DNA from 3 places in the Micromonospora citrea genome. Region 2 is predicted to be linked to each of the others. Evidence: riboswitches for the same ligand, from Rfam matches in the RefSeq annotation. Region 2 holds a riboswitch; each other region holds the start of a gene.

Region 1 (4,466 bases), 2.3 Mb from region 2:
TCACGGCATCTGCGGTCCGCGTCGCGGCGTCGGCGGGGTGCGGCACGGCGATGGCGGGGTGCGGCACGGCAATGGCGGGGTGCGGCACGGCGATGGCGGGGTGCGGCACGGCGATGGCGGGGTCGGCCCGGGTGGTGGCGGCGGAGTGGCCCACCCCGTGCGTGCCGTGACCGAGGGTGTGCATCGCGGCGAGCCCGAACAGCGTGCCGACGAGCAGCAGGATCCGGGCCCACCGCCCCGCCGTCGCCGTCGCCGTCCGCACACCCCCACGCTAGCCCTCCGCGGCCCCCGGCTCCGGGGCGACCGGCGTTTCCGGCGGCGTCCACGCCCCGACATCAGCCCTCACGACCTGCGTCCGGATGTCGGGATGGCTACCATTCGGCCGGTGGCCCTCCGAAATCCGCACCGCCCGCGTCGGCTCCCGGGTCCGGCGGCGGCACCCACCGCCCGGTCCCGTACGCGCCGGGCGAGCGCGGTGCGTGACCGCTCCGCCACGCCGGAGAGATCCGGCGCGGCGATCGGCCGGGGACGCTGAACCGACCGGCACGCCGGCACGTAACCCGCCCTGGAATCGTTGGGAGACACTCGATGGGCGCCGACCACACCCGTCCCGCACCGTCCGCCCCGCCCGGGGTGCGACGGATCCTCGTCGCGACGGTGGTGCCCCTCTTCGTCGCCACCCTGATCGCGGCCCTGGCGCTCTGGCCGTGGGACGCCCCCGAGGCGGCGCCCGGCACCGACCCGCCCCGCCACCACGGCACGGTGACGCGGGTGGTGACCGAGCCGTGTCCACCCGCTCCCGAGGTCCCGGAGGGGGCCCCGGGCGCGGCGGCGGGCCCCTGTGGCACCGTCACGGTGCGGGTGGACGACGGCCCCGACGCCGGGCAGCAGGTGGAGACGCCGGTGCCGGCCGGGCCCGGCGCGCCGAAGGTCGCGGTCGGCGACGAGATCGTCCTGGTCCAGCTCACCGACCCCGCCGACCCTTCGGTGAGCACCTACAACATCGCCGAGCACCAGCGCGGCGAGCCGTTGCTCTGGCTGGTGGCGCTCTTCGCCGCGGCGATCGTCGCGTTCGGGCGCTGGCGCGGGCTAGCCGCGCTGGCCGGCCTGGCGGCGAGCTTCGCCATCCTGCTCACCTTCGTGCTGCCCGGCATCAGCGCCGGCCGCTCGCCGCTGCTGGTCGCGGTCGTCGGCGCGGCACTGATCATGTTCGTGGTGCTCTACCTGACGCACGGGGTGACGGCACAGACCTCGGTCGCCGTGCTCGGCACGCTCGGCAGCCTGGTGCTGACCGGGCTCCTCGGCACGATCGCCACCGCGGCGACCCACCTGACCGGCTTCGGCACCGAGGACGCCACCACGCTGTCGATGTTCCAGGCCGACGTCGACCTGCACGGCCTGCTGCTCGCCGGGATCATCATCGGCTCCCTCGGTGTGCTCGACGACGTCACGGTGACCCAGGCCGCGACGGTCAGCGAGCTGGCGCACGCCAACCCCGGGCTGTCCCGGGCGCAGCTCTACCGGGCGGCGACGCGGGTCGGTCGCGCCCACATCGCCTCGACGGTCAACACCATCGTGCTGGCGTACGCCGGCGCCTCGCTGCCGGTGCTGCTCCTGCTGACCGCCGACTCCCGGGCGGTGACCCAGATCCTGACCAGCGAGTTCCTGGCCCAGGAGATCGTCCGCAGCGCGGTCGCCACCCTGGGCCTGATCGCCGCCGTGCCGCTGACCACCGGCCTCGCGGCCCTGGTGACCACGGCGGGCCGGCGCGCCGGCGGGTCCGCCGACGACGGCGCCTCCCCGACCCCGCCGGCTCCCCGGCCGGCGGCCGACCGCTCCGAGGCGCTCGAGGCCCTCAGCGGGCCGCGCGCCGGCAACGCCCCCTCCGCCGCCCCCTCCGGGTGGCCCGACCGAGACGGGAGCACGGACACCGCATGGTGACACTCCTCAGCGTGACGGATCAGGACCCCTCGCCTGATAAACGCGTCACTGGTCACCCTCCGCCCTTACGAAATAACGCATTTAGTCGGCTTAGGGACGTAGATCCCCGGGAGGGCTGTCGGGTAACCTCGCTGCCGGTCACCGCCGAAGGCGCGCAGCGGCGCCTGCGGTGCCGCCGCCCAATCGCCACCAGGCGAGCCGGGGACCCAGGTACGTGGGGTGAATCCGCGACAGCGGTAGGGGCCACTTCCGCCCCGAACCCGTCAGCTAACCCGGTCGGCGGTCGACGGAAGGGAACACTGTGACGGCACCCCTACGCCGCTGGTTGACGCCTGTGGTGGCCGTGATCGCCGCCCTGGCCGTCTTCGCCGGACCCCTCCCGGCGGCGGCCGAACCCACCTCACCGCCCCAGCCCTCCGGACACGGAGACGACGAGCCCAAACTGCTCAACGACCTGATCGAGTCGCGGAACCGCAGCTACGTCCAGGCCAAGTCGAAGCTGGCGAAGTCGAAGAAGCGCCAGCTCGAGCTGGCCCTGGAGGTCGACCGGGCGCAGGCCGAACTGGCGGCGCTGGCCCCCCAGGTGAGCCAGATCGCCGCCCAGTCCTACCGGACGGGGCGCATCGGCGCGGTGTCGATGCTGCTGGACACCGCCAGCCCCGACTCGTTCGTCCGACGCGCCGCCGCGCTCGACGAGCTGAACCTGGTCAACTCCAAGAAGCTCGCCGAGGTCAACGCGGTCAAGAACCGCGCCGAGCAGGCCAAGCTGGCCCTCGACGCCGAGGTCCGCGAGCAGCAGAAGCTGACCAACGAGATGGCCCGCGGCAAGCGCGAGGCGGAGAAGGCTCTCGCGCTGGTCGGCGGCAGAGGGCTGACCGGCGGCAAGGTGGTCGCCACGTCGCCGGTGGCCCGGATCGCGCCGGGGCGTACCGCCGACGGTGACTGGAAGCCCCTGTCGTGCACGGAGGACGACCCCACGACCTCCGGCTGCATCACGGCGCGCACCCTGCACATGTACAAGGAGGTGAAGCGGGCCGGGTTCAACCGGTTCGTCGGCTGTTACCGCTCCGGCGGGCCGTACGAGCATCCGAAGGGCCGGGCCTGCGACTGGTCGTTGCAGCGGAGCGGCTTCTCCCCCTGGCACAACGACGACACCTACATGTACGGCAACAACCTGACCGCGTTCCTGGTGCGGAACGCCGACCGACTCGGCATCTACTACGTGATCTGGAACCGGCAGATCTGGTTCCCGGCGACCGGCTGGAAGTCGTACAGCGGCCCGTCGAACCACACGGACCACGTGCACGTGTCACTGCTCTGACGCCGTACGACACAGGGCCGCCCCGCGTCCGCGGGGCGGCCCTGTCGCTTCGTGCGGGAGCGGGTCAGGCGACGGCGGCAGCGGCGGCCGGCGCGTGAGCGCCGTCGGTGGCGGCCCGCGCCCCGTCGACCGCGTCCAGGTGGGCCGGCACGGAGGCCACCACCCGCGCCTCACCGGCGGCCAGCCGGTAGGACATGCCGACCACGGCGCACCGCCCGGCGGCCACCTCGGCGGCGAGCACGGCCGAACGGTCCAGCATCGCCTCGACGGTGCACCCGATGTGGATGTCGACGATGCGGTCGATGTCGTCCACCCCCTCGGCCGCGGCGCGGCGCAGGCTGGGCACCACGGCGTCGACCACGGCCGGCAGGTGCCCCGGCGGAGGGGTGCCGGTGGCGTCCGCGGCACGGGCGGCCTGGACGGCCCCGCAGGAGTCGTGCCCGAGCACCACCACCAGCGGCGTGCCCAGGATCGTCACCGCGTACTCCACGCTGCCCAGCACCTCGGGCCCGACCGTGTGCCCGGCGGTGCGGACGACGAAGAGGTCGCCGAGGCCGCGATCGAAGATGATCTCGGCGGCGAGCCGGGAGTCGGAGCAGCCGACGATGACCGCGAACGGGTGCTGCCCGTCGGCCACCGCGGCGCGGTGCCCGGCGTCCTGGTTGGGGTGGTGCGGGGCGCCGGTCACGAACCTCCGGTTGCCGGCGTGCAGCTCGGCGAGCGCCTGCGCGGGGTCGGCCGGGGTGGCCGACGCGGCCCGTACGGCAGCGGCGGCTGCCGTGGCCGGCTGCGCGGAATCCTGTTCCGGGCCCGGCTGAGTGCCGGGGGATCCGGGACGGCTCATCTCCCTCACCTCGCCCTTTACGCGAAAGACCTGGTCATCCCGGCCGACGCTGGGCGCGGGCTGCCCCCACGTTCACACGCACCCGAAGGTACGTCAAGGGATGCGTGATATGTGCTTCATATGTTTGTCGGCACCCGGCGGGGACGGGGCGAGGGCCTGGCGGAAGACCCGAAGGGTGCGCCATACGATGGCCACATGGCGACGACAGGGGAGAACGGGAGCACCCGGAACTGGACGTTCCTCACCAACCACGGTCACGTGCTGCTCGCCATCGCCCGTAACCCCACCGCCCGGCTGCGCGACGTCGCGGACGAGGTGGGCGTCACCGAACGCGCCGCCCAGGCGATCGTCGCGGACCTG
Region 2 (4,466 bases):
CGTTCAGCGCGCCGGCCGCCGCCCCGGTCCGGATCGCGGTGCGCACGTCGCCGCCCCGGGCGACCACGGCGGCCACCCCGGCCGTCATCGAGTCGCCCGCCCCGCGCGGGTCGGCGGCCTGCAGGCGGGGCATCTCCACCTCGAACACCTCGCCGTCGACCAGGGCCAGCGCCGGCTCGTCGGCCCGGCTCACCACGACGTTCTCGGCGCCGCCCGCGTGCAGGTCGTACATCGCCCGGGTGAGCTGCTCCTCGTCGTCGCCGGCGGCCCGACCGTCAGCGATCAGCTCCTCGTGGCTGACCTTGAGGAAGAAGACGCCGCTGTCCAGCACCGCGGTGAGGTGCTCGCCGGCCAGGTCGACCACCACCCGGCCGCCGTTGGCGCCGAGGTCGGCGGCGAAGCGCCGGTAGAGGTCGGCGGGCACCAGCGAGGGCTCGTTCGGCCCGCTCAGCACGCTGACCGGGGCGCGCAGCCCTTCGCCGAGCGCCAGGTTGTAGAGCTCGTCCAACTCGTGCCGGCTGAGCGGTTGGCCCGGCACGTCCACGACCTCCCGCCGGGACCCCTCGCGCCGGTCGTGCACGTACCCGCCGCTGCCCGAGTCCCGCAGCACCACCTTGAGGTCGACCCCCTCGCTGACCAGCAGTGGCTCCAGCACCTGGCCGATCTCGCCGCCCAGGGCGGTGCAGAGGACCACGTCGACGCCGAGCGACATCACCATCCGGGCCTGCCAGACGCCCTGGCCGCCGGGGTGCAGGTGCAGCTCCGGGGCGTCGCTGGGCTGGTCGACGGTCACCGTCAGCCGGGGCGTGGGCGCGAAGACCATCACGTGCCCGCTCATCCGTCGTACCCGTTCATGCTCCCGCCCTCCGTCGACCGACACGCGTCGTGACCTGTCAGCAGCCGACGGTAGTCGCAGAGGTGGGTGAGCGGTCGACATCCGCGCGGGTGCCGGCGCGCCGTTGCCACGGTGCCGCGCGTGCGCGACGATCGGGCGACGGCGTCGGCGACGGTGGGGAGGCCGGGTGCTCAGGCGAGGTTCCTTCAGCTACACCGTCCAGGCGCGCTGCTCGCCGGCCGAGGCCGCCGGCCTGCTAGCGGACCCGGCCCGACAGGAGGAACTGCACCCGCTGATCGTCCGGGTCCGCCGGGTGGCGCCGCCCCGACCCGGCGCGCGGGCGAGCTATCTCATCACCGACCGGCTGGCCGCGGGGCCGCTGCGCCTGCCGGTCACCTACCGGGCCGACGTCCTGGCCGACGGGCCCGACGAGATCGTCACCGTGGCGCGGCAGTGGCCGGCCACCACCGTGCGCAACCGGACCCGGCTGCGCGCCGAGCCGGACGGCGTCGTCCGGATAGAGGTCGAGATCACCCTCGAGGCGCCCGCGCCGCTCTTCGGCTACGCCTTCCGCCAGGCGCGCGCCGCGCACCTGGGGCTGGCCGCCCGGCTCGGTGCCGCCCTGGACCGCCGCCCGCCCGACTGACGGCACGCCACCGGGCCGCCCGGCCCGGGACGCTCGGGCAGCCCGGACGGAACAGCCGGGCGCCCGGCCCGGGCCGGGGGGACCGGCCGTACGCGCGGCGCGGCCCCGGCGACCCGACGGGCGGGTCACCGGGGCCGGGTGCGTCAGTAGACCGACAGGTGCACGTGGTTGGTGTGGTCGCTGGACGGGTCGCCGTTGGCGCCGCTGTACGACTTCCACCCGCTGCTGGGCAGCCAGATCTGCCTGTACCAGATCACGTAGAGCACGGCGAGCCGGTCGGCGTTCTTCACGAAGTACGTCGCCAGGTTGTTGCCGTACGTCCGGTCGCCGCCCGTGGCGTCGCCGCCGAACCCGCTCTTCTGCGCGGCGAAGTCGCAGGCCCGGCCCTTCGGGTGCTCCCCGGAACCGCCGGGGCGGTAGCAGGAGACGTAGCGGGTGAAGCCGGCCGCCTTGGCCTGGTTGAGCGCGTGCAGGGTGCGCGGGGTGATGCAGCCGTTGGCGGGGGTGGGGTCGTTGACGCTGCACGACTCGGACGGCCAGGAGCCGTCGGAGTTGCGCGGCGCCGGCTTCGCCGTCGCGGTCGAGGTGCCGCGCGGCGCGCCGCCGCTCCCGCCGGACTGCTGCCGGTTGGCCACCGTCAGCGCCCGCTCGGCCTGCTCCTTGCGCTTGGCCATCAGCGTGACCTGCTTGCGCTGCTCGCGGATCTCGCCGTCGAGCGCGAGCTTGGTGCGGACGGCCGTGTCGCGGGTCTCCTGGAGTTCGCGCAGCGCGCGGTCCTCGTTGGCGGCCACCGCGTCGAGGGCGGCGGCCCGATCCATGAAGCCGTCCGGCGAGTTGCTGTTGAGCAGCGCGGACGCGGCGCCGAGCCGGCCGGTGCGATAGGCCAGCCCGGCGATCTCGCCGACCTTCTCCGACCGCTCGGCGAGCTCGGTCTCGGTCGTCTTGAGCTGCGCGGTGAGCTGCTTCTGCCGCTTGACCGAGGTGTCGAGGGCCCGCTTGGCGTCGAGGTAGCCCTTGCTGGCGGCCTCCAGTTGGGCCCGCAGGGCGGGCGTGCCGCCCTCCGCGTCCTGTCCGGGCGCCGCGGCCGGCAGGCCGGCGCGGGGGGTGGCCGCCGCGGGGGAGGCGGTGACCGGGGCGACCGCGGCGCCGAGGGCGAGCGTCGCGGCGATCAGGGCCGCCATCCGGGCGGCGCGTCGTCGTACAGGTGCCATCACTGGCATACACGTGTCCTTCCGTCAGCCGCCGACCGGGTTAGCTGACGGGTTCGGGACGGAAGATCCCTACCGCTGACGCGGATGCACCCCACGAACATGGTTCCCCGGTTCGCCCCGCCGGGCGATTAGGCGGCGGCCGTCGCCGGCACCGGTGGGTGCCGCCTGGCGAGGGCCGGGTCCGAGCCTACCGGTGCCGGTGTGACTGGTGCAGCGGGCGTTACCGTGGGTGCCTGTCCGCTTACCGTCAAATCCGACATAAGTCGACAATACTCTCCCAGATTTAAGGTTGTGCTCATTACCACTCAACCGACCCGCAGGCCCCGGGCGATGCTCCCGGCTCGATCTGCAACGTGGCGTGCTCGATCTGGAAGTCGTCGTGCAGGGCCGTCCGGGCCGCGCTGAGCACCGCGCCCACCTCCGCGCCAGGCTCGGTGGTCAGGTGGGCCGAGGCCACCTCCATCCCGGAGGTCAACGTCCAGACGTGCAGGTCGTGCACCTCGGCGACGCCGGGAACGGCGGCCAGTCGGTCGTGCACCTTGGTGACCTCGAGGTGCTCCGGGGCGGCCTGCACCAGGATGCGCAGCGCGGCGCGGCCGAGGCGCCAGGTGCGGGGCAGGATGAACGCCCCGATCGCCACGGCGACCACCGGGTCGGCCCACCACCAGTCGGTGACGGAGATCAGCAGGGCCGCGCCGATCACGCCGAGTGACCCCAGCAGGTCTCCCAGCACCTCCAGGTACGCGCCCCGCAGGTTGATGCTCTCCCTGGCGCCGGAGCGCAGCAGGGCGAAGGCCGCCACGTTGGCGAGCAGGCCGAGCACGGCCACGGCGAGCATCGGGCCGGCGAGCACCGCCGGCGGGTCGCCGAACCGGCGTACCGCCTCGACGACCACGTAGACCGCGACGCCGGAGAGCAGCACGGCGTTGGCGAGGGCGGCCAGCACCTCCAGCCGGTAGAGCCCGAAGGTGCGCTGCGGGTCCGCGTCGGCCCGCCGGGTGGCGGTGATCGCGGCGAGCGCCATGCCGATGCCGAGCACGTCGGTGAACATGTGCCCGGCGTCGCTGAGCAGGGCCAGCGAGCCGGTGCGGAAGGCGGCTGCCGCCTCCACCACCATCAGGGCGCCGAGCAGCCCGAAGGCGGCCCAGAGCCGGCCCCGGTGGCGGTGCGCGGCGTTCGCGACCGACCCGTGGTGGTGGTCATGACCTGCGCCCACGCGCCCACCCTCCGTCACTCGTCCGGATCCGCGTCCAAACTATGCTCACATCGCAATATGTGCAAGTGACTGGCCGGCCGGCCGACCCCTCAGCCGACCGGGTCGACGGTGGTCAGCCGCTGGGTGGCCCGGGACAGCGCGACGTAGAGCGTCCGCACGCCGGAGCCCGGGTCCGCCCGGATCTCGCCCGGCGCGACGAGGACCACCCCGTCGTACTCCATGCCCTTGGCCTCCAGGCTGGTCACCACCTGCAGGCGCGGCGCCCCCAGCCCGCCCAGCCACCCCGCCACCTCGTCCTGGCGGGGCACCGGGGTGATCACGCCGACCGTGCCCTCCACCTCGGCGAGCAGCGCCGTGGCCGCCTCCACCACCGCGGTCTCCAGCTCCGCCGCCGGCACCACCAGTTCGACCGGGTGGACGCCGGTGGAGCGCACGGCGGTGGGCAGCGGCAGGTCGGGGTGCAGCCGGCGGATCTCGGCCGCCGCCACCGCGAAGATCTCCGCCGAGTTGCGGTAGTTGGTGGTCAGGGTGAAGTGGTGCCGCCTGCGCCGGCCCAGC
Region 3 (4,466 bases), 3.7 Mb from region 2:
CGAACAGACGCGGCACGAACCATCAGCGCCGCACCGGACGCCACGAGTAGGGCATGGTCCCCGGCTTCGTCGACACGGACAGCAACAACCACACCGGGGTCCTCACCGTCGCGCAGGGCGCCGCGGTCCTGGTGCGCCTGGCCACCCTCGGCGCGGACGGGTCGACGGGCGGGTTCTTCGCCGAGGACGGCCCGGTGCCCTGGTAGCGGTCAGGCGTACTGGCGGCGACCTGGCTCAACCAGCCCGGTCACCCGACCGGCGGCCACGGGCCCGGTGCTCGCGCGGGCGGCGCGAGCACCGGTCCACCCTGGTCGGTGCGGTCCGCGGCGACACGCCCGGCGGCGATGCGGACCGGCGGCGTCGGCGGTAGCGTGGTCGCGTGCTGCCCGTCGTGCTCACCTGTCCCCTGTGGTGGGTGGCGCGGTGGGCCGCGCGGCTGCTGACCGGGCTCGCCGTCGCGGTCGCGTTCGCCGTCGGCGCGGGGGCGCTACCCGCCGCCGCCTCTGCCTCTGCGGGGCTGACCCCCACCACCGTCACGGTGCCTTCGGTGGCCGCCGTGGCGGTGCCCCCGGCCGGGGCGGGCCTCGCTCCGACGGCCGCCGTCGGCCTGCCGGGCTTCCCCGAGGTCGACGACGACGGGGCCGGGAACGCCGACGGGGCCGGGAACGCCGACGGGGCCGGGGGCGCCGACGAGCGGGCCGCTGCCGGCCCCGCCCCCCTCGCCCCCGCGGCCGACCCGGGTCCGGCGGCCGCGACCGTCGCCGTCGGACCGGCCCCCGCGCCCGCCGCGCGCGCCCCGGGCACCGCCGGCCCCCGCGCCCCGCCGCGCGGCTGAGCCGCACCCCCCCCGGCAGGGCCGACGACGGCCCCGGGACGTGTCCGCCCCCACGCGTCGGCAAGGGCCCCCGCTCCACCTCAGGCGTCAGCAAGGTGCCCTTCCTTCGCTCTCCACCATCCGCACCCGTCGGGCCCGCCGTGGCGTCGACGCTTCCGCCGGGTGCCCCGCTGCCGCACTCGCTACCCGTGAGGTGCCGACCATGGAGACCGTCCTCTACCAGTTCCTGATCGAGGTGCCGCGGGCCGCCGCCATCTGGTCCGCCCTGCTCCTGCTGGCCCTGACCCTGCTCGCCGTCCTGGTCGCCCGCCCGGAGCGGGTCCCACCCGCCGAAGAGCCGGCCGCCCCGCCCGCCGACGACCCGGCGGCCGAGGCGGCCGACCTGCGCCGCTACGCCGAGGAGGTGGCCGTCGCGGCGGACCGCGCCGCCCGTACCGCGCGCCGGCTGCGGGCCGACTGGCTCGCCGCGCAGGAGGCGGTCGGCCGCGCGTGGCAGGCGTACGACGAGGCGGAGACGGCCGCCCGCCGGTTCACCGGGGCCGCCCTCCTGCCGTCTCCGCGCACCCCGCGCACGCCCGCCGAGTACGCCGCCCGGGAGCGCTGGCTGCACCACGCGGCGATGGCCGCCCACTGGCGCGGCGACCTGACCGCCCGGCAACTCAGCGACGTGTTCGGTCACCGGGCGGGCTGGGATCCCCGACGTCATCCGGCGGAGCAGGAGATCGTCCTGGCCCGGGCGGTACGCGACGCGAAGCGGGCCGGCTACCGGGCCGCCGCCGAGCGGGAGCGCCTCGCGTGGCGGGACGCCGACCTGGCCGCCGAGGCGGCCCGCGCCCTCGCCGCGGAGGCGTACGCCGCGGCGGGCCGGCTCCGGCCGGGCCGGCTCCCGGCCGCCCGCACGGCGGCCACCGCGCATCGTCCCGCGCCCGCCGCGCGCTGGCGGCCCGCCCGCGCGGGCTGAACGCGACGGCATTTCGGTGACGCCGGTCACAGCGCCGCCGAACCGGTCATGCGGCGCGGTCCGGCCGATTTTCGCCGGCGATTCGGCGTCGATGGCTGCCGCTCGTCCGGTTGTGGCCCGAAGGCGCGCGTGGAAACGGTCGTCCCATTGAGTCACGTCAGTGTCGGACTGCCCGCAAAAAATGTCGCACGATCAAGGTTTAGGCAGGTGAGAGCGGGTTGGCAGGCCGCCGACCGGCCAGTAGTGTCGGCGCGTCCGGTGCGGTACCCGTTCGCAAGAGGCGACGCCGCGCCGACCCGCCTAATCGTGCAGAGACGAGCCGGGGACCCACTGCAACATCGGGGTGAATCCGCGGGCCACGGCCCGCGGTAGGGCGTTCTTCCCGCCCGAATCCGTCAGCTAACCCGGTCGGCGGTGTCGGAAGGAGTTCCATCCTCGTGCAGCACCCAGCCACCCCCCGCCGCCGCCTCCACGGCGCCGCGGTGCCCGCGCTCGCCCGGCCGTACGCCGCGAGCTGACCCACCGGTCACCGCCCGTCGCCCGGCATCCCGGGCACATCCCCTGAGTGGTCCACCACCGCCGGACGCCGTCCGCGCGGTCGGTTCCTCCTGCGGAGAGGGACCGACGGCCGCTCACCCCCCGAGCCCGTGGAGGAAACCATGAAGCACCACCTCAAGCGACAGCTCCGCCGCCTGACGTCCGAGCGTCCCTACCAGGTGGCCGCCGCGTCGGCCGCCGCGCTCGTGCTGGCGTCCGGCACCGGCGCGCTGCTGGCCGAGACCGACGCCTCGCCGGCCGCCGCGCAGGCCCCGGTGGCCGTGACCGAGCAGCGCGTCGCCGCCGCCTCGCGCGGCGAGGACCGCGTCGCGGCCGTCCCGTCGACCGCCGCCCCGGCCGCGTCCAGCGCCGTTCCCTCGGCGAGCGCCACCAGCGCCAGGCCGGACCCGGACCTGACCCGGAAGGCGGAGTCGCCGAAGCCGCCGAAGTCCAAGACCCTGGACTACGACTACCAGGCCCAGACGACCTTCTACAACTGCGGTCCCGCCGCCGTCCGGCACGCCCTCAGCGCCGCCGGTGTCGCGCGCAGCCAGGACGCCCTCGGCGCCCAGCTGGGCACCGACGAGATGGGCACCGACTCCGCCGACGACACCACCCGGGTGCTGAACGCGACGGTGAAGGGCGACCCGTACCGGACGCGGATGATCCCGGGCAGCGCCGCGACCCCGGCGCAGACGGACCGGCTCCAGGCCGACGTCGTCGCCGCCATCGCCGCCGGCCGGGGCGTCGTGGTGAACGTCGCCGGCAGCGCCACGGACACCGACGGCGGCTGGCACTCGTTCCCCGGCGGCCACTACATCGCCGTCGTGGGCTACCAGGACGAGGGACGGCTGGTGAAGATCGCCGACTCGGCGAACCCGGCCACCGCCTCGTACTGGATGTCCACCATCGCCCTGGCGAACTGGGCCGCCACCCGCGGCTACTCCGCCTGAGCGACACTCGTCGGGCGTCGGCTCCCCACCCGGGGGCCGGCGCCCGATGTCGTCTCCGGGTCACGGCCCTCGCCGGGGCGGCCGGCGGGTGGCACACTGCGGGCCATGGTCGATGAATCGGGTGACCGGGACGGTCGGCGGGTCCTCCTGCTGCTGCACGGCATGGGCGCGACCGGCGACGTGTGGCTGCCCTCGGCGCCGCTGCTGGAGCGCCGGTGGCCGGGCCGGTGGCTGGCGCCCGACCTCGCCGGCCACGGGTGGTCGCCGCCGTTGCCGTCGTACTCGTTCGCCGGGCTGGCCGACCGGCTCGCCGCGGGGCTCACGGTGGGCGACCGGCTCGTCGTGCTGGGGCACTCCCTCGGCGGCGTGGTCGGGCTGGCGCTGGCCGCCCGCGACGCGGGGCTGCCGGTCGACGCCGTGGTCGGGCTCGGCATCAAGGCCGTCTGGTCCCCGGCCGAGCTGGCCAGGGCCGGTGAGCTGGCCGGCCGCCCGGTGACCTGGTTCGCCGGCCGGGACGAGGCGGCCCGCCGCTACCTGCGGGTGGCCGGCCTGACGGGCCTCTTCGCGCCGGACCACCCGGTGGTCGAGGCCGGGCTGCGGCAGGTCGACGGCCGCTGGCGGCTGGCGATGGACCCGGCGGCGTTCGGGGTGGGCGAGCCGAACCTGCCCGCCCTGCTGGCGGCGACCGACGTGCCGGTGCTGCTGGCCCGCGGCGAGCACGACCCCATGGTCACCGACGCCCAGCTGAAGGAGCTGGGCGTCCCGGTCGCCACCCTGCCCGGCCTGGGCCACAACGCCCACGTCGAGGACCCGGAGGCGGTCCTGGCCCTCGTCGACCCCTACCGCTGAACCCCGCGCCGACCCGGGGCGGCGCGGCGGCCGGGCGCGGGACCGCCGCGCCAGGGCGCGGATCGGGTCCCGGTCGCCGCGCCGGGGCGGCGGATCAGGTGCTGGGGGAAAGGGTCGCCTCGTCCGGCTCGACCGGCAGGTCGGCCCCGCCGGCGGCGCGCGGGACCGGCGGGTTCCAGCCCGCGTCGAGCTGCCGCCGCGCGGCGTCGAGGAACGCCTCGGCGTACGAGTCGGCGGGGAAGTCGCCCAGGTAGCGGGTGCGGGTGGCCCAGCGGGCCGAGGCCAGCGGGTCGGTGTCCAGGAGCGCGGTCAGCACCTCGTCGACGTTGGA

The links. Region 2 has a riboswitch for cyclic di-AMP ahead of GA0070606_RS23575 (coiled-coil domain-containing protein). Riboswitches for the same ligand answer to the same signal wherever they lie in the genome.
Region 1: it holds a riboswitch for cyclic di-AMP, as region 2 does, so the genes downstream of both, GA0070606_RS13180 (coiled-coil domain-containing protein) here and GA0070606_RS23575 (coiled-coil domain-containing protein) in region 2, are expected to answer to the same signal.
Region 3: it holds a riboswitch for cyclic di-AMP, as region 2 does, so the genes downstream of both, GA0070606_RS06660 (C39 family peptidase) here and GA0070606_RS23575 (coiled-coil domain-containing protein) in region 2, are expected to answer to the same signal.

Annotation. Positions count from the first base shown of each region.
Region 1 covers NZ_FMHZ01000002.1:2,874,564-2,879,029, forward strand. The annotation lists gene GA0070606_RS13170 (hypothetical protein) at 1-262, opposite strand, end outside; gene GA0070606_RS13175 (YibE/F family protein) at 589-1,941, shown strand; cyclic di-AMP (ydaO/yuaA leader) riboswitch at 2,108-2,238, shown strand; gene GA0070606_RS13180 (coiled-coil domain-containing protein) at 2,243-3,262, shown strand; gene GA0070606_RS13185 (carbonic anhydrase) at 3,327-4,106, opposite strand; gene GA0070606_RS13190 (helix-turn-helix transcriptional regulator) at 4,302-4,466, shown strand, end outside.
Region 2 covers NZ_FMHZ01000002.1:5,138,419-5,142,884, forward strand. The annotation lists gene GA0070606_RS23565 (1-phosphofructokinase family hexose kinase) at 1-838, opposite strand, end outside; gene GA0070606_RS23570 (SRPBCC family protein) at 1,023-1,481, shown strand; gene GA0070606_RS23575 (coiled-coil domain-containing protein) at 1,625-2,692, opposite strand; cyclic di-AMP (ydaO/yuaA leader) riboswitch at 2,706-2,837, opposite strand; gene GA0070606_RS23580 (cation diffusion facilitator family transporter) at 2,991-3,908, opposite strand; gene GA0070606_RS23585 (HelD family protein) at 3,998-4,466, opposite strand, start outside.
Region 3 covers NZ_FMHZ01000002.1:1,425,108-1,429,573, reverse strand. The annotation lists gene GA0070606_RS06675 (Rossmann-fold NAD(P)-binding domain-containing protein) at 54-206, shown strand; gene GA0070606_RS06670 (hypothetical protein) at 380-835, shown strand; gene GA0070606_RS06665 (hypothetical protein) at 1,038-1,796, shown strand; cyclic di-AMP (ydaO/yuaA leader) riboswitch at 2,084-2,225, shown strand; gene GA0070606_RS06660 (C39 family peptidase) at 2,444-3,286, shown strand; gene GA0070606_RS06655 (alpha/beta fold hydrolase) at 3,392-4,135, shown strand; gene GA0070606_RS06650 (CDP-glycerol glycerophosphotransferase family protein) at 4,230-4,466, opposite strand, start outside.